One region of the Serratia ficaria genome, then DNA from elsewhere that is predicted to be linked to it. Evidence: predicted binding sites of a transcription regulator. Region 1 holds the regulator's gene; the other holds the start of a gene.

Region 1 (8,684 bases):
TGGGCGCTGGGCTTCGATCGGGTCGATCGATTCGCGCCACTGCGGCACGTGCTGGTTCAGATAGGCGGTCAGCGGCAGCGGATCGCCGAAGTTGACGTAGCCCTGGCCCAGGTTGCGCAGCTTGCGCAGGCCGCGCAGCATCTGCAGCAGGCTCTCTTTTTCCTTGGTGGCGCCGCGCAGCTCTTTGGCGTAGGTGCCCACTTCCATCACGTGCTCGTAGCCGATGTAGATAGGCACCAGGGTGATGGGACGGGTGCCGCCGCGCAGCATCGCCTGGATGGTCATCGACAGGGTGCCGGTCTTCGGTTCCAGCAGGCGCCCGGTGCGCGAGCGGCCGCCTTCGACGAAGTATTCCACCGAGTAGCCGCGGGTGAACAGTTCGCCGAGGTACTCGCGGAATACCGTGGAGTACAGCTTGTTGCCCTTGAAGGTGCGGCGAATGAAGAACGCGCCCAGGCGGCGGAAGATCGGCCCGGCCGGCCAGAAGTTGAGGTTGATGCCGGCCGCGATGTGCGGCGGCACCAGGCCCTGGTGATACAGCACGTAGGACAGCAGCAGGTAGTCCATGTGGCTGCGGTGGCAGGGCACGTAGACGATTTCGTGGCCGTCCTGCGCCAGCTGGCGCACGCGTTCGGCGTTGGTGACGTTGATGCCCTGATACAGCCGGTTCCAGGTCCAGCTCAGCACGCGGTCGGAGAGGCGCACGGTCTCGTAGGAGAAGTCGGCGGCGATCTCTTCCATCAGCGCGATGGCGTTCTGCTGGGCTTTTTCGTGGGAAATCTTCTTGCTGCGCGCCTCGTCCTCGACCGCTTTTTCGATCGCCTTGGACGCCAGCAGCTTGTTGAACAGATCCTGACGCGCCGGCAGGCTTGGGCCGACCGCGGCCAGGCGCTGGCGCGAGAAGTGCATGCGCGCCACGCGCGCCAGCTTCTGCGCGATGATTTTATCCGTGCCGTGTTCGGAGGCCATGCGGCGCAGCGAGACGGTATTGGAGAAGCGCACGAAGCTGTCGCGGCCGAGCCACAGCACGGCGAAGAATTTCTGCACGCCGTTCAGCAGGCGCAGATGCGGCGTGCCTTGCCCTTCGCGGCCCGGCGAGCGGCCAAACATCACCGAGACCGGCAGCATCTGGATGTCGAGATCCGGATTGTTGCGGTGCAGGTCCAGGTAGTCGTGGAACAGCTTTACCGACTCTTCCTTCGGCGTGTAGTAGCGGAACACGCGCGGGCCGTCGTGAATGAACACGTGGCTCGGCAGCACCGTGCCGTCAATTTCCAGCGGGTTGAGGGGGTCGGGCAGATCCTGCGCCAGGCACTGAGTGCGCAGCGTCAGCAAATCCGCCTTGGAATTATAAGGCAAAACATACAAAATCGGCCGTGAGGGATCCAACCCTAATTCCGTGACCGGATCTGAAGGGATAACCTTACTTCTTACCAACAATTTGAGTGGTAAATTCAATAATTTATAATAAATTTTACGCCAACCTGACATAACAACGTGAAGCCTCTTGTTAGCAATGCGCCGCAAGCATACCAGAAACCGGGTAGCAGATCTGTGGTGTTGGAAAACCGAGAGCCGATAACGCTGGCTGATCTAGACTCTTTTTATTATGACTTACCTCTGAGAAAGGCACCGAAAACATGGCGAACCAAGCAACCGGCCTGACCCGTATTATTAAAGCCGCCGGCTACTCTTATAAAGGACTTTCCGCCGCCTGGCAGCACGAGGCGGCGTTCCGCCAGGAGCTGGTGGCGACCCTGCTGGCCATCATACTGGCGATCTGGCTGGATGTGGGTGCGATAGCGCGCATTTTGTTGATCGGATCGGTGGCGCTGGTGATGATCGTCGAGATCCTGAACAGCGCGATCGAGGCGGTGGTCGACCGCATCGGCAGCGAGCATCATGAGCTCTCCGGCCGGGCGAAGGACATGGGGTCGGCGGCGGTGTCGCTGGCGATCCTGCTGGCGCTGTTCGTCTGGGGCTCGGTGCTGTGGCAACACTTCCTTTGAGCGGGGCGCTAATCCCTGATTTTTATTCATTCTTCGGTTCCCAATCCGCGCTTACCTGTATATACTCACAGCAAGACTGTATAAACAAACAGGGGGCGGAATGAAAGCACTAACTACCAGACAGCAAGAGGTCTATGATCTGATTCGCGATCATATTTCGCAGACGGGCATGCCGCCGACGCGTGCCGAGATCGCTATGCGTCTGGGGTTCCGCTCGCCAAATGCCGCCGAAGAACACCTGAAGGCGCTGGCGCGCAAAGGGGTGATCGAGATCGTCTCCGGCGCGTCACGCGGCATCCGCCTGCTGATGGAAGATGAAGAAGGCCTGCCGCTGATCGGCCGGGTGGCCGCCGGCGAGCCGCTGCTGGCGCAACAGCATATCGAAGGCCACTACAAGGTGGATCCTTCGCTGTTCAAACCGAACGCGGATTTCCTGCTGCGGGTCAACGGCATGTCGATGCGCGACATCGGCATTCTGGACGGCGATCTGCTGGCGGTGCACAAGACTCAGGACGTGCGCAACGGCCAGGTGGTGGTGGCGCGCATTGAGGACGAAGTCACGGTCAAACGCCTGAAAAAACACGGCAACGTGGTTGAACTGCTGCCGGAAAACAGCGAATTCCAACCGATCGTGGTCGATCTGCGTCAGCAGAATTTCACCATCGAAGGCCTGGCGGTCGGCGTGATCCGCAACGGCGACTGGATTTAACCGCCGCGCCCGAACGGTCGTCCCCCGATTTAAATCGCCCCTGCTTTGGGGCGATGTCATTTCTGATTCAATATCGTGCCCAATCGCTTTCAATGCGCAGCCGACACGCCTGCAGCTTGGTAAGATGAAGGGTATCCACGGGAACATTTCACCATGCGCCTGATCTCCGCCTTTTCCGCCTTCACCAGCGACACCGATAAAGCCCTGTGGCGTCTCGCCCTGCCGATGATTTTTTCCAATATTACCGTGCCGCTGCTCGGGCTGGTGGATACCGCGGTGATCGGCCATCTCGATAGCCCGACCTATCTCGGCGGCGTGGCGATCGGCGCCATGGCCACCAGCTTCCTGTTTATGCTGTTGCTGTTCCTGCGCATGAGCACCACCGGCTTGGCCGCACAGGCGCTGGGGGCGCAGAACCCGCAGGCGCTGGCGCGCGCCTTTATGCAGCCGCTGCTGTTGGCGGTGCTGGCCGGGCTGGCCATTGTGCTGTTGCGCCAGCCGCTGATTGATGCGGCGCTGGGGATCGTCGGCGGCGACGCCGAGGTACTGCGGCAGGCGCGGCTGTTTCTTGAGATCCGTTGGCTGAGCGCCCCGGCGGCGCTGGCCAATATGGTGATCCTCGGCTGGCTGCTCGGCGTGCAGTACGTGCGCGCGCCGGTGATCCTGTTGATCGTCGGCAACCTGCTGAACATCGTGCTGGATATCTGGCTGGTGATGGGGCTGGGCTGGAACGTGCAGGGGGCGGCGACGGCGACCGCCATCGCCGAATACGCCACGCTGCTGCTCGGGCTATGGCTGTCGTGGCGCGTGATGCGGCTGCGCGGCATTTCACCGCCGATGCTGCAGCAGGCCTGGCGCGGTAACCTGCGGCGCCTGCTGGCGCTAAACCGCGACATTATGCTGCGCTCGCTGTTGCTGCAGCTGTGCTTCGCCTCTCTGACCATTTTTGGCGCGCGCCTTGGCAGCGAAGTGGTGGCGGTGAATGCGGTGCTGATGAACCTGCTCACCTTTACCGCCTATGCGCTGGACGGTTTCGCTTACGCGGTGGAGGCGCATTCGGGCCACGCCTACGGCGCCCGCGACGACCGCCAGCTGAGGAGGATATGGCGCGCCGCCTGCCGTCAGGCCTGCCTGGTGGCCCTGGCCTTTGGCGCGGCTTACGCCGTTGCCGGCCAGCAGATCGTGGCGGCGCTGACCTCGCTGCCGGAGCTGCGCGCGTTGGCCAATCACTATCTGCCGTGGCAGGTGGCGCTGCCGTTGGTCGGCGTATGGTGCTACCTGCTGGACGGCATGTTTATCGGCGCCACCCGCGGCGCGGAAATGCGCAACAGCATGGCGGTGGCGGCGGCAGGTTATGGGCTCACCTTGTTCAGCGTGCCGCTGCTGGGCAACCATGGGCTGTGGCTGGCACTGGCGGTCTTTCTCTCGCTGCGCGGCCTCTCTCTGGGTTGGATCTGGCATCGCCACCGGGTGCGCGGCAGCTGGTTTTCAGCGACATAGTCGATGCTGAATGACGCAAAATCATTAATTTTATTTATGTTTTAATTCATATTTAGTTACATGTTTTCGTTGCCGAACTTAACCCGTTAGCAGGCTGTTTTTCGGCGTTTTCTACTGTTATACGAAGTTTGAATGGATTTAAATTCTGCTTACTTTTTATTTGTCGCTATCTGATTCTATACTTAATCATGTGGCTGGCGACGTGAGCAGGGGAGCGGCGCCCCTTTGGTTAGCGCATATAAACCATAAAAATTACTGAGTAATGCGCCCGGCCAGCAGGATCTGAAACTGATTCACCACAGGTTAACGGAGAGACTATGAACAAAGATCAAGCCGACGGTAACTGGAAGCAGTTTAAAGGGAAAGTGAAGGAACAATGGGGCAAGCTGACCGATGACGATCTGGCGGTTATCGAAGGGAAACGCGAACAGCTTGTCGGCAAAATCCAGGAGCGCTATGGCTACCAGAAAGAGGCGGCCGAGAAAGAAGTGAAGTCCTGGGAAGATCACAACAAGTATCGCTGGTAGCGCGACGGGCCGCTGCGGATTGCGGCCGGAAGCTGCCATTGATGGCCTGGCGTTTCCCCCCTTGGCGCCATGGCCGCAGGTACAGGGAGGTACCTGATCCCGCCTATTTCTTCTTGATGGCGATGCTGTGATCGTGTTCGCCGCAATCATGCTTGCTGTCGCAGGCCTCAACCTCAACGCAGCCGGCGCACAGGCCGTGGGCTTCCACCACGCTGTGGCGCAGCGCGAACCCTGACTCTTGCGCCAATTTTTGCAGCGTATCTTCTACGCCTTCGGTGGTGCGTTCGGTCACCTGCCCGCAGCGATCGCAAATAAACAGCGCGGAGGTATGCATCGGCTGTTCAAAATGGTGGCACAACACATAGCTGTTGGCGGATTCCACCCGGTGGATAAACCCTTGCTCGAGCAGGAAATCCAGCGCGCGGTAGACCGTTGGCGGCTTGGCCTGCGGTTCGACGACGCGCAGCAGGTCGAGCAGGTCGTAAGCGCTGATGGCACCGGGCTGCTGCGCCATCAGGCGCAACACTTCCAGCCGTTGCGGCGTCAATCGCACATTGCGTTGCTGGCAGAGCTGTTCAGCCTGCGCCAGCAGCTTTTCCTGGGTGGTTGAGTTCATCGCAAATATCCCGGTACGTAAAAAAGCGATTTTAACATGATTACGGCGAATCGCCGAGAGTTGGCCCCTTTTCCCCTGACTACGGCGCACCAGAAGGCAAATATCGCGGCGTGAACGGTCATAAATGAGAGGCATATCACAACTTTTTTCCGCCTGTGGGCGGCGGCGGCCGGTGCGGGGGTTTTCCCAACGGCGACGATTGTCGTTATAATAGCCGTTTGCGGCACTACGCCGTTCGTTGAACCCAGACAGACTCAGGTAGCCAGTAACCCAGCATGACGAAAGACAACCACGCCCCAACCTACGCCGCCAATCGTTTTTCCATCGCGCCGATGCTCGACTGGACCGACCGTCATTGCCGTTACTTCCACCGCCTGCTGACCAAGGAAACGCTGCTGTACACCGAGATGGTGACCACCGGCGCGATTATCCACGGCAAGGGCGACTACCTGGCTTACAGCGAAGAAGAGCATCCGGTGGCGCTGCAGCTGGGCGGCAGCGATCCGGCGGCGCTGGCGCACTGCGCCAAATTGGCTGAACAGCGCGGCTATGACGAGATCAACCTCAACGTCGGCTGCCCGTCCGACCGGGTGCAGAACGGCATGTTCGGCGCCTGCCTGATGGGCCAGGCGACGCTGGTCGCCGACTGCATCAAGGCGATGCGCGATGCGGTGTCGATCCCGGTCACGGTCAAGACGCGCATCGGCATCGACGAGCAGGACAGCTATGAGTTCCTGTGCGATTTCATTGCCACCGTCGCCGGCCGCGGCGAATGCGACATGTTCACCATCCATGCGCGCAAGGCCTGGCTCTCCGGCCTCAGCCCGAAAGAGAACCGCGAAGTGCCGCCGCTGGACTACCCGCGGGTGTACCGGCTGAAGCGCGACTTCCCGGCGCTGACCATCGCCATCAACGGCGGCGTGAAGACGCTGGAAGAGGCGCGGCAGCACCTGCAGCACCTGGACGGCGTGATGATGGGCCGCGAGGCTTACCAGAACCCGGGCATTTTGGCGCGGGTCGACAGCGAACTGTTCGGCGCGCGGAGCGAAGTGCAGGACAGCGTGGCGATTATCGAATCGCTGTACCCGTACATCGAGCGCGAGCTGTCCAACGGCACCTATCTGGGCCATATCACCCGCCATATCCTCGGCCTGTTCCAGGGCGTGCCGGGCGCGCGCCAGTGGCGTCGCCACCTGAGCGAGAACGCCCACAAGCCGGGTGCCGACGTGCGGGTAGTGGAAGCGGCGCTGGATCTGGTGCGCCTGCCGCGTACCGAGGTGGCATAACCCCTAAAGAATTTGACTAACAGTTAGTCTTTCTCGCCAGGCATTCAGCGTCTTGCTGTATGCCTATCCAAATATTTCAATGAGTTATATTTTACGCCGTTCTGGCACGCTTCTTGTAATAACTCAGCAGATACGTTGCGTTGCGAAGGAGCAATCATGTTAGAACTCTTCTTTCTCGTTGGCTTTGTGGTGATGCTGATGGTGACCGGCATTTCGCTGCTGGGCGTGTTGGCCGCGCTGTTGGCGGCGGCGGCCTTCATGCTGCTTGGCGGGCTGTTCGCTATGGTTTTCAAGCTGCTGCCTTGGCTGATCCTGGCGGTGGTGGGCGTGTGGATCTACCGTTCGATGCAGAAGTCCCCGATCAGGCGCTACTGATTTTTGTCGAACAATCAGACAGTCACGATGAAATTCAGGTAACGGCGGCATGACTAATGCGGCGGCGATCACAGCTTGGCAGTTTTAACCGCGCGGGTGGCACATAAAGCGTGTTTTTTGCGTTGGGGGGCTGTTAGGATAATCGCCGATGCAGTGATGCGACCGATTTCATCACCGCGAGAGACAATCCAATAATAGCGTTGCCGAAGCAACCCCCTGTCTCTGGCGGACTCTGCTCTACCCCTACAAAGCGCAGTAACAGAAAGGGCTCCTTACGGAGCCCTTTTCTTTTGGCGGTAATCAGGGGATCAACAGGCTGGAGCCGCTGGTGCTGCGGCTTTCCAGCACCTGGTGCGCGCGTTGCGCGTCGGCCAGCGCGAATTTCTGCTGTTCCTTCACTTCCACCTTGATGGCGCCGCTGCCGATCAGCGAGAACAGCTCATTGCTGGCGTACTGCAGCTCGGCGCGGTTGGTGATATAGCCGTTGAGGGAAGGACGGGTGACGTACAGCGAGCCTTTCTGGTTCAACAGCGCCAGATCGACGCCGGTTACCGGGCCGGAGGCGTTGCCGAAGCTGACCATCAGGCCGCGGCGCTTGAGGCTGTTGAGCGAGGCCTGCCAGGTGCTTTTCCCTACCGAGTCGTACACCACGCCGACTTTCTCGCCCTGCGTCAGCTCGGCCACTCGCTGGGCGATATCTTCCTTATGGTAGTTGATGGTCGCCCAGGCGCCGGCCTGTTTGGCGAGCGCGGCCTTTTCGTCCGAGCCGACGCTGCCGATCAAGCGGGCGCCGAGCGCCTTGGCCCACTGGCAGGCGATCAGCCCGACGCCGCCGGCCGCGGCATGGAACAGGAACACTTCGCCCGGCTGCACTTCGTGAGTCTGGCGCAGCAGATAGTGCACCGTCAGCCCTTTCAGGAAGGCGGCGGCGCCCTGCTCAAAGCTCAGGTTGTGCGGCAAGAGCGCCACTTTTTCCTCCGGCACGTTGTGGATCTCGCTGTAGGCGCCGAGCGCCGACTGGGCGTACACCACCCGGTCGCCCGGTTTTACCGCGCTGACGCCGGCGCCGACCTTGACCACCACGCCGGCGGCCTCGGTGCCCAGCCCGCTCGGCAGGCTGGCGGGGGCGTACAGGCCGCTGCGCACGTAGGTGTCGATGTAGTTGATGCCGATCGCCTTATTCTCGACCTGCACCTCGCCGGCCGCCGGATCGCGCGGCGTGAAATCAACGTATTGCAGCACTTCCGGCCCGCCGGTGGCGGAGAATTGAATGCGCTTTGCCATGTCGTTACCTCGTTGGAGTGTCTGATTTCACCCTATTCTTTTTAGTATCGGAGATCCAGTTCGCCCGCGCCGGGTTCAATACCTTTTTTGCATCGGTTATGCCGCGGGAATCACGAATAAAAATCACGTATACTCTCGCGTCAGGATCCTTCATTCGCAACCGGATAAAGAATACGCTTCATGGCAGGAAAAAAACCAACCAACAGAACCAACGCTGACGAAGCCAGAGAACGGCCACGAGATCGCCAGATGGAAGGGCTGAAGATGCCGCCGCATTCGCTGGAGGCCGAGCAGTCGGTGTTGGGCGGTTTGATGCTGGACAACGAACGCTGGGATAACGTGGCCGAACGCGTGGTCGCCAACGACTTCTTCAGCCGT
Region 2 (8,684 bases), 1.5 Mb from region 1:
CTCATAAACAACGGAGTTTTTATTGATAAAGAAATCACTAAGCGAAAGAATAAGCTCGTGCCCATCATGATATTTAGGTACCGATTTCGAGACATGAGAGTCAAAATTCTTTGGGGTGTTACCGCCAAAACTCCATGCTGCATTTAAAGAATCGATCCCATCACCCACATGGTCCAAAGACGACTCGGTTACACTGTCCATACTCGTCATGACGCCCCATCAAGAATGATAATAAATTGTTAGCAATGTAAATATTATTTATCATTTTAAGAGTTCTTAATCAATGACCACGCCTGATTTATTTTTTTTGCTTTACTTTCAAATACAATGAAGCAGCTCCACGCGCACCGTCATTATTAATATATTCATTTTTATTATATTAATTGACTGTAATATTTACCAACCTCCAATCATAAAAATAAAAATTATATATGCATATCTTTATATAACCAATTTCATGATGTCTTTTGCCAAGGACATCGCCACGTTGCGGTGCCGCATCTCGTCCTTGACCTTGAACATAAGGTGCGCTCATCGGCAAGCCCAAAGCCGGACCAAAGGGACCATATGCACTAGCTTAGAAGCGGTAGTTGGCGGTGACGGCGAAATTGCGCGGCGCGCCGTAGACCACATAGCGGTCAACCGAGGTGTCGTAAGTTTTATCGAACGGGTTGTTCAGGTTAGCCTGCACCGACAGCTGTGGGGTGACCTTATAGTGCCCAAACAGCAAGCACATTCCGGCGAATGCGTGAATAACGGCCCATGCGCGCTACTGGCGATCGGCTCCGGCTAGCGGCGCCGGTGCTCTGAGGTCCCCCGAGGGGCTTCCCCCCTCCAGCCGCGCCCGCGGAATGTCCGCCAGCCGGGTGGTGTAGGCCGGCGACAGCATTTCACGCTTCATCTGCCAGGGCTTGACGATGCCCTGGCCGGCGAACCAGACGCGACCGCGCCCTTCCCGGTTCAGCTTGTCCAGCGTCGCCATCAGTTGGCCGCTGTTGCGCCGCGGCGGGCAGTCGTCGAACAGGTCGATCTGCGCCATGGCGCCGGCGCTGAAATCCCCCAGCATCACGCCGCCCTTCAGGTAACGGCGCCCTTCCTGCCAAATGCTATCCAGCGCGCGCACCGCCATGGCGATGATGTCGCGGCTGTCGTTGCTCGGGGTGCGCAGCCGGGCGGTGCCCACATTGCTGTAGTACCCCTCGCCCGCCGAGTGCGGGCTGGTTTTGATAAACACCGACACGTTGCGGCAATAGCGCTCGTCCTGGCGCAGCTTTTCCGCCGCGCGTTCCGCGTAGCTGCAGATCGCTTCGCGCATATGCGGGTAGTGCGTCAGGCGCTGGCCGAACGAACGCGAACAAATGATCTGCTCCCTGGCCGCCGCCTGATCCTCCAGCTGCAGGCAGGATCCGCCGCGCAGCTCGCGCACCGTGCGCTCCAGCACCACGCCGAAGGTTTTGCGCGCCAGGCGGGTATCGCAGTCCGCCAGCTGCAGCGCGCTGTGAATGCCCATCGCCTGCAGCTGCCGGGTCAACCGGCGGCCGACGCCCCACACCTCTTCCACCGGGATCAGCGCCAGCAGCCTGCGCTGGCGAGCCGGGTCCGACAAATCCACCACCCCGCCGGTTTTACGCCATCTCTTGGCGGCGTAATTGGCCAGCTTGGCCAGCGTCTTGCTCGGCGCAATGCCCACGCCGACCGTCAAATGCAGCTCCCGCTGGATCCTGTCGCGCACCTGTTGGCCAAACCGCTCCAGCGCCACGCCGCGGCCCAACCCGTCCAGCCGCAGAAAGGCTTCGTCCAGCGAATAAATCTCCACCGCCGGCGCCATCTCTTCCAGGGTATCCATCACCCGGCGAGACATGTCGGCATACAGCGCGTAGTTGGAAGAGAATACCGCCACGTTGCGGCGACGCATCTCGTCCTTGATCTTGAAATAAGGCGCGCCCATCGGCACGCCAAGCGCCCTGGCCTCGGCGCTGCGGGCGATCACGCAGCCGTCGTTGTTCGAGAGCACAATCACCGGCCGCCCCTTCAGGTCCGGCCGGAACACCGTCTCGCAGGAGGCGTAAAAGCTGTTCACATCCACCAGGGCGAACATCTTATCTGCCGCCCAGGCCGGTGAACGGGCGCGCATCGCTTCTCTTTCGCATGTTGTCACACACCATAAAAAAAATATGTACATATATACAGTATTTTGATTTTTGCAGTAATGATCAAGCGGAAGAAAGGATAAACGGGCTATCAACCTGATGCCGTTTGAAATTTAGTTGGGCCAGAGGGGGGAGGAATGGCCCCTCGCGGGGCCATAGGCACTAGCTTAGAAACGGTAGTTGGCGGTGACGGCGAAATTGCGCGGCGCGCCGTAGACCACATAGCGGTCAACCGAGGTGTCGTAAGTTTTATCGAACAGGTTGTTCAGGTTCGCCTGCACCGACAGCTGCGGGGTGACCTGATAACGCCCAAACAGGTTGACCAGCGCATAGCTGCCCTGCTCGGCCCGCAGGGTGCCGTTCCCTTCCGGGCCGCTGACGTCCTGCCACACGTGGGTCTGCCAGTTGATGCCGCCGCCCAGCGTCAACGCTCTCAGCGTCGGCGGGTTATAGGCCGTGAACAGCTTGACCGTCGTGCGCGGCAACGCCGGGTTGACCGCGTTTCCTTCGCTGTCTTCCGCCACATAGCGGGTGGCGCCGAAGGTCATTTGCAGGTTATCGGTCACTGCGCCGTTCACTTCGAACTCGATGCCTTTGCTGACCGAGCCTTGCGCACCGTAGTAAGCCGTTTCCAGGGTGCCGGGGATCACCGCGCCGGTGCTTTGCGCCACGTTGTCCTGCTCGATGCGGAATATCGCCACTGAGCCGGTCAACCGACTGTTCAGCCAGTCGGCTTTTAGCCCCGCCTCATAGTTCTTCCCGGTAATCGGCGACAGGTAATTGCCGCCGCTGTCGCGGTAAGTTTGCGGTTTGAACACCGAAGTGTAGCTGGCGTAGGCTGACCAGGTATCGTCGATGTCGTACACCAGCCCGGCGTAAGGCGTGACATTGTTCTTCTCCATATTTTGGCTCAGGGTGCTGGTGCTCCACTGGGTATAACGCGCGCCGACGATCAGATGCAGCGGATCCGCCAGCGAAATGCGGGTCGCGGTATAAGCCGACTTCTGGTGAATGGTATCCTCCTGCGCCAGGCTCAACGCATTCCAGTCGGTCTCGGGAAAATCCCCGCCCCAGTGATTGAAGTTGCCCACGTCTGACGGCGAGAGATTGGCGAAGGCGTTGAGATAGCGATTGTTCTGCCTGCTGTAGCTGACGCCGGCCATCAGCTGGTGCTGGCGCCCGAACAGCGCGTACGGCCCGCTGGCGAACGCATCGACGGCGTGCACCTTGCGCGTTCCGGTGTTGTAGCCCGTGCCGCCGACCACCGGATAATTCGCGTAAGGGCTGACGCCGATGCCGGTGTTTTTATCGAAGTAGCCGTCGATATACAGCATTTTGCTGTCGAGACGGGTTTCCGTATCGGCGCCGTTCAGCGTGAACTGCCAGCCATTATCAAAACGTTGCTTCAACGTGGCGAACAGCTTTCGCGATTGCTTATCGTTGTAGGCCCAGTCGGGCGCAGTGTTGAATTCACGATCGTAATGCGTTTTGCTGCCGTCGCTGTACCACCGCGGCATCCCTCCCCAGGTGGGGCTGTTGGCGTTGGTTTTCTGATAGTCGTAACCGACGGAGAGCGTCGTGGAGTCGGTCAGATCGGCATCCACCACCCCATAGAAAAATGTCTTGTCGGCGCTGTAGCGATCGACATAGCTGTCGTTGCCCTGATACCCGGCGACCACGCGGCCGCGCACCCTGCCGGACTCGCTCAGCGGTGCGGAAAGGTCCGCCACATAGCGCTGCTTATTCCAACTGCCATAGCTGGCGGAAACGTTGCCGACAAACTCGCGGCTGTCGGCATGCTTGCGCACCATGTTCACCGCAGCGGAAGGATTGCCGGCGCCGGTCATCAGGCCGGTCGCGCCGCGCACCACTTCAATGCGTTCGTAGATCGCGGTATCGGCCGACGAATCGCCCAAATTCCAGCGCTCTTCAAACTGGGTGGGAATACCGTCAACCATATAGTTGTCGATCAAGAAACCGCGCGAATAAAAGGTACTGCGGTCAAGGTCCGCCACCTTTTCGGTGACGCCGGTGGTGTTTTTCAGCGCATCCCCCAGCGTCTGCAACTGCTGATCCTGCATGCGCTGTTTGCTGATAATGCTGACGGACTGCGGTATGTCGCGCGCGGTCAGGGCCATTTTGGTGCCCGCCCGGGTTATCGGCACGCTGTAGTCGTTTTCCCCCGTCTCGCCGGCGCTCTCGGCCGAGGCTTCGACCAGCAGGGTATCTTCTTTTGCCCCGGCCTCTGCGGCGCAAGCATAAGGCGCCTGCAGCGCCACCGCGACGAATGCGGCAACGCCGGTGAGTGATGAAACATGGATTTTACGGGATGCCGAACCGCCGGCGCGATCCCCTTTGCTATGGCATGGAGCCAGAAACATGACTTTACCCTCAGGCATTTTTATTATGTTTGATTGGCTGAATGAAGATACGGCGCACTCAGCCGGTTTTCCCTGTCCCAATAATGAGTTACCGCCCCAGGCATCACTCCGACGTTGATAACCTTCCCTGCTGACGCGTTAATGCCCGCCGAAGCGATCATTAATACGAATGAGAACTATAAGCATTTTAATCGTTAGTGTAAAAGAGTATTACCGGCCTCAGGGCGGTGCCCTGCGCGGCAGACGGTGCGGGGGAGGAGAAACGGAGGCACAGGCCGATCGCATCGCCTTTGAAGGCTGGCCCGGCCGCTTAACCTTAACTTCCCTGACGATCGAGCATGTTAAGGTCCGGCGTTCTTTTGGACTCATCATTGAAGACGACAAGGCACCATGAGCGTTTATCTGGCTTGTTTAGGATACGTTTCACCCGCTTGCGGGGTTTCGGCAGGGTGCGTTTTGATTGGAGTTTAGCGTGTCTTACCAGTGAAAATATGGAAAAAGCGAACAAGAGCAATGCGATAATTATCCCTGAAAAATCCATTTTCATTCCAATTTGCTGTCCTTTGCGTGGAGCTCACTATTATCTCTTTCGTTTTTATTTTCAAAAAGTTATTTGTAAACAGGATTATTCCAAGATATTCCATTGATATATCCTAGCCAGTAACCTTTAGCCGAGAACGTTTATCTTGGCGCTTTAGGGTATTAACCGCACTCACCGCCAGGCGCGCGAAAACCTCCCGGTTAATTTCATGATTAAAATGAAAGCCGGGAGGCCGGCGCTATGTCGCGGCGTAGACGATAAACGTCACCACGCCGAAGATTTCCAGCTGCGTTTCGTCGCCGAAAACCATCGGCGCGTAGGCCGGATCCATCGGCAACAGCCGCAAATCCGGGTGGCGCTGCAGCCTCTTGACGGTGAACTCGCCGTCTACGGCGGCGATAACGATATTGCCATGCTCCGGCGTCAGCGCGCTGTCGACGATCAGCAGATCGCCATCCTGAATATTGCCGTCGATCATCGAATCGCCGCTGGCGCGCACAAAGTAGGTGGCGTTGGGATGCCGCACCAGCAGTTTGCCGATATCCAACCGGCTTTCGACGTAGTCCTGCGCCGGGGAAGGAAAACCGCCCATAGTTACCCCCTTTGTCTCAACAGAAAACGGCGACGGCAACCGCAGTCATGGCTCCCGGGGGCGTTTGCCGGCATATCCCCCCCTGGTCCGCATAGTCGGTGTCGCAAAAATGCCCCTTGTCCCCCATAGGGAGTTTCAACTTATCCAATACTGTATTTATATACAGTAATTCATGTTGTGACGAGGATCAAGCCGCTTGCCGGGCACCAGTCAGAACGCATTGAAATGCACGATGATTTAGTTACCCCCCCCTGGACAACCATGGGCCTTCGAGCGGCGGCCTGCCGCCGATTCTTTTACCCCTGACGCTGTCGCCGGATTATTAATAAAAATGTATTTTCCCGCTTTTGTTTCGCCAACAGTCGCAGCCTCAGCAACAGAGCAATCAATATTCCCCCAGCGCCAAGATAATAATAATTATCAATCTCGTTTAATTTTCAGCACATTAACGCCTGCAGATGAAAACTATCCCGCCGCGAAACTGAGCTAACCTTAGTATGTCAGTGTGAACATTATTCCTATGTTCAAGACCGCCACAATGAAAAATGAAGGGGAATATAACGTCAGGTCACCCGCTTTTTAGCTCCATGGGCTGCAGTTTTGTGTTGATTACCTGTGAGATTGTTCCATGGACCCTGTTTCGCTCATGACCATCTGGAACATCGGATTGGCAATTTGGTAATACTGAGGGGTGTTAACAATGTTCGGATTAGATGCTTTCGAGCTGGCGAGGATACAATTTGCCTTTACGGTGTCCTTTCACATTATTTTTCCTGCAATTACTATCGGTCTCGCCAGTTTTCTGGCGGTGCTGGAGGGGCTGTGGCTTAAAACTCACGATGACACCTACCGTGAGCTTTATCATTTCTGGTCAAAAATATTTGCCGTTAACTTCGGCATGGGGGTGGTGTCGGGGCTGGTGATGGCCTATCAGTTCGGCACCAACTGGAGCGGATTCTCGCAGTTTGCCGGCAGCATCACCGGGCCGCTGCTGACCTATGAGGTCCTCACCGCCTTCTTCCTCGAGGCCGGCTTCCTGGGCGTGATGCTGTTTGGCTGGCACCGGGTCGGGCGCGGGCTGCACTTCTTCGCCACCTGCATGGTGGCGCTGGGCACCTTGATATCGACCTTCTGGATCCTGTCCTCCAACAGCTGGATGCATACCCCGCAGGGCTTCGCCATCGAGAACGGCATCGTCGTGCCGGTGGACTGGCTGAAAATCGTCTTCAACCCGTCCTTCCCGTACCGCTTGATGCACATGACCACCGCGGCCTTCCTGTCGAGCGCCTTCTTCGTCGGCGCCTCCGCGGCCTGGCACCTGCTGAAGGGCAACGATACGCCGGCGATCCGCAAGATGCTCTCCATGGCGCTGTGGATGGCGCTGATCGTCTCGCCTGTCCAGGCGGTGCTCGGCGATGCCCATGGTTTGAATACGCTGGAGCATCAGCCGGCCAAAATCGCCGCCATCGAAGGGCACTGGGAAAACAAACCCGGCGAGGCAACGCCGCTGGTGCTGTTCGGCATGCCGGACATGGACGACGAGGTCACCCGCTACAAGCTGGAAGTTCCCTATCTGGGCAGCATCATACTGACGCACAGCCTCGACAAGCAGGTGCCGGCGCTGAAAAGCTTCCCGAAAGAAGACCGCCCCAACTCCAGCATCATCTTCTGGTCGTTCCGCGTGATGGCCGGGTTGGGCATGCTGATGATACTGCTCGGCGTGGTCAGCGTCTGGCTACGCTGGAAAGGCCGGCTGTATCAGTCGCGGCCGTTCCTGTGGTTCGCGCTGCTGATGGGGCCGTCGGGGCTGATCGCGCTGCTGGCGGGCTGGTTCACCACCGAGATCGGCCGGCAACCCTGGGTGGTGTATGGCGTGATGCGCACGCGGGACGCGGTCTCGCCGCACGGCGAAATGCACATGACGTTCAGCCTGCTTCTCTTCATTGTGGTTTACACCTCGGTATTTGGCGTGGGGTATGTCTATTTGATGCGATTGATTAAAAAAGGCCCCGTCAGCGAAGATGCTCATCCGATCCCCGAGGGCGGCCCGGGCCTGTCGCAAACACCTGCACGTCCACTGTCGGCGGTTCAGGAGCCGCTGAACAAACCGGAAGGGAGAGAATAACATGGGTATCGATCTGTCAGTCATCTGGTTCACCATCATCGTTTTCTCAACGCTGATGTACATTGTGATGGACGGTTTTGATCTTGGGATCGGCATCCTGTTCCCGTTTAACCAGGACCCCGTTCAGCGGGACATGATGGTGAATACCGTAGCGCCGGTATGGGACGGCAACGAAACCTGGCTGGTGCTGGGCGGCGCGGCGCTGTACGGCGCCTTCCCGCTGGCCTATGCGGTCATTGTCGACGCGCTGTCGATTCCGTTGACCATCATGCTGGTGGGGTTGATTTTCCGCGGCGTCGCCTTCGAGTTTCGCTTTAAGGCCACGCCGGAACACCGGCCGTTCTGGGACAAGGCGTTCATTGTCGGCTCTATCGTGGCGACCTTCAGCCAGGGGGTCGCGGTAGGATCGGTGCTGAACGGTTTCGAAGTGACCGGCCGCGCCTACAGCGGCCCGGCGCTGAGCTGGCTGGCGCCGTTCCCGCTGTTCTGCGGCGTGGGCCTGGTGGTGGCCTACGCGCTGCTGGGCAGCACCTGGCTTATCATGAAAACCGAGGGCGAACTGCACCGTAAAATGTCGAACCTGGCCATCCCGCTGACGCTGGCGCTGCTGGCCGCGGTGGTCATTATCAGCATCTGGACGCCGCTCGCGCATCCGGACATTGCGCAGCGCTGGTTTACCTTCCCGAACATCGTCTGGTTCCTGCCGGTGCCGCTGCTGGTCGTGGTTTTCTCCTGGGGGATCGTGCGGGCGGCCTATAACCACGCCAGCTACGGCCCGTTCATGCTCACGCTGGGCCTGATGTTCCTTGGCTTCAGCGGCCTGGGCATCAGCATCTGGCCGAACATCATCCCGCCGTCCATCTCCATTTGGCAGGCGGCTTCACCGCCGCAGAGC

The links. Region 1 encodes LexA, which represses DNA repair genes until DNA is damaged. Its sites were predicted from a motif close to TNCTGTATGTACATACAGNA; they were not measured.
Region 2: umuD (translesion error-prone DNA polymerase V autoproteolytic subunit) is a predicted target of LexA. The motif match lies at 5,813-5,832, and genes of this name have one in related genera.

The regions. Positions count from the first base shown of each region.
Region 1 is NZ_LT906479.1:4,729,345-4,738,028, reverse strand. It holds gene plsB (glycerol-3-phosphate 1-O-acyltransferase PlsB) at 1-1,491, opposite strand, end outside; gene CKW09_RS22150 (diacylglycerol kinase) at 1,641-2,009, shown strand; gene lexA (transcriptional repressor LexA) at 2,110-2,718, shown strand; gene dinF (MATE family efflux transporter DinF) at 2,872-4,218, shown strand; gene CKW09_RS22135 (CsbD family protein) at 4,536-4,745, shown strand; gene zur (zinc uptake transcriptional repressor Zur) at 4,849-5,361, opposite strand; gene dusA (tRNA dihydrouridine(20/20a) synthase DusA) at 5,637-6,647, shown strand; gene pspG (envelope stress response protein PspG) at 6,804-7,022, shown strand; gene CKW09_RS22115 (quinone oxidoreductase) at 7,323-8,306, opposite strand; gene dnaB (replicative DNA helicase) at 8,487-8,684, shown strand, end outside.
Region 2 is NZ_LT906479.1:3,233,830-3,242,513, forward strand. It holds gene CKW09_RS15325 (methyltransferase domain-containing protein) at 1-210, opposite strand, end outside; gene CKW09_RS24580 (TonB-dependent receptor) at 578-730, opposite strand; gene umuC (translesion error-prone DNA polymerase V subunit UmuC) at 770-2,098, opposite strand; gene fhuE (ferric-rhodotorulic acid/ferric-coprogen receptor FhuE) at 2,318-4,531, opposite strand; gene umuD (translesion error-prone DNA polymerase V autoproteolytic subunit) at 5,311-5,664, opposite strand; gene CKW09_RS15345 (cytochrome ubiquinol oxidase subunit I) at 6,365-7,789, shown strand; gene cydB (cytochrome d ubiquinol oxidase subunit II) at 7,791-8,684, shown strand, end outside.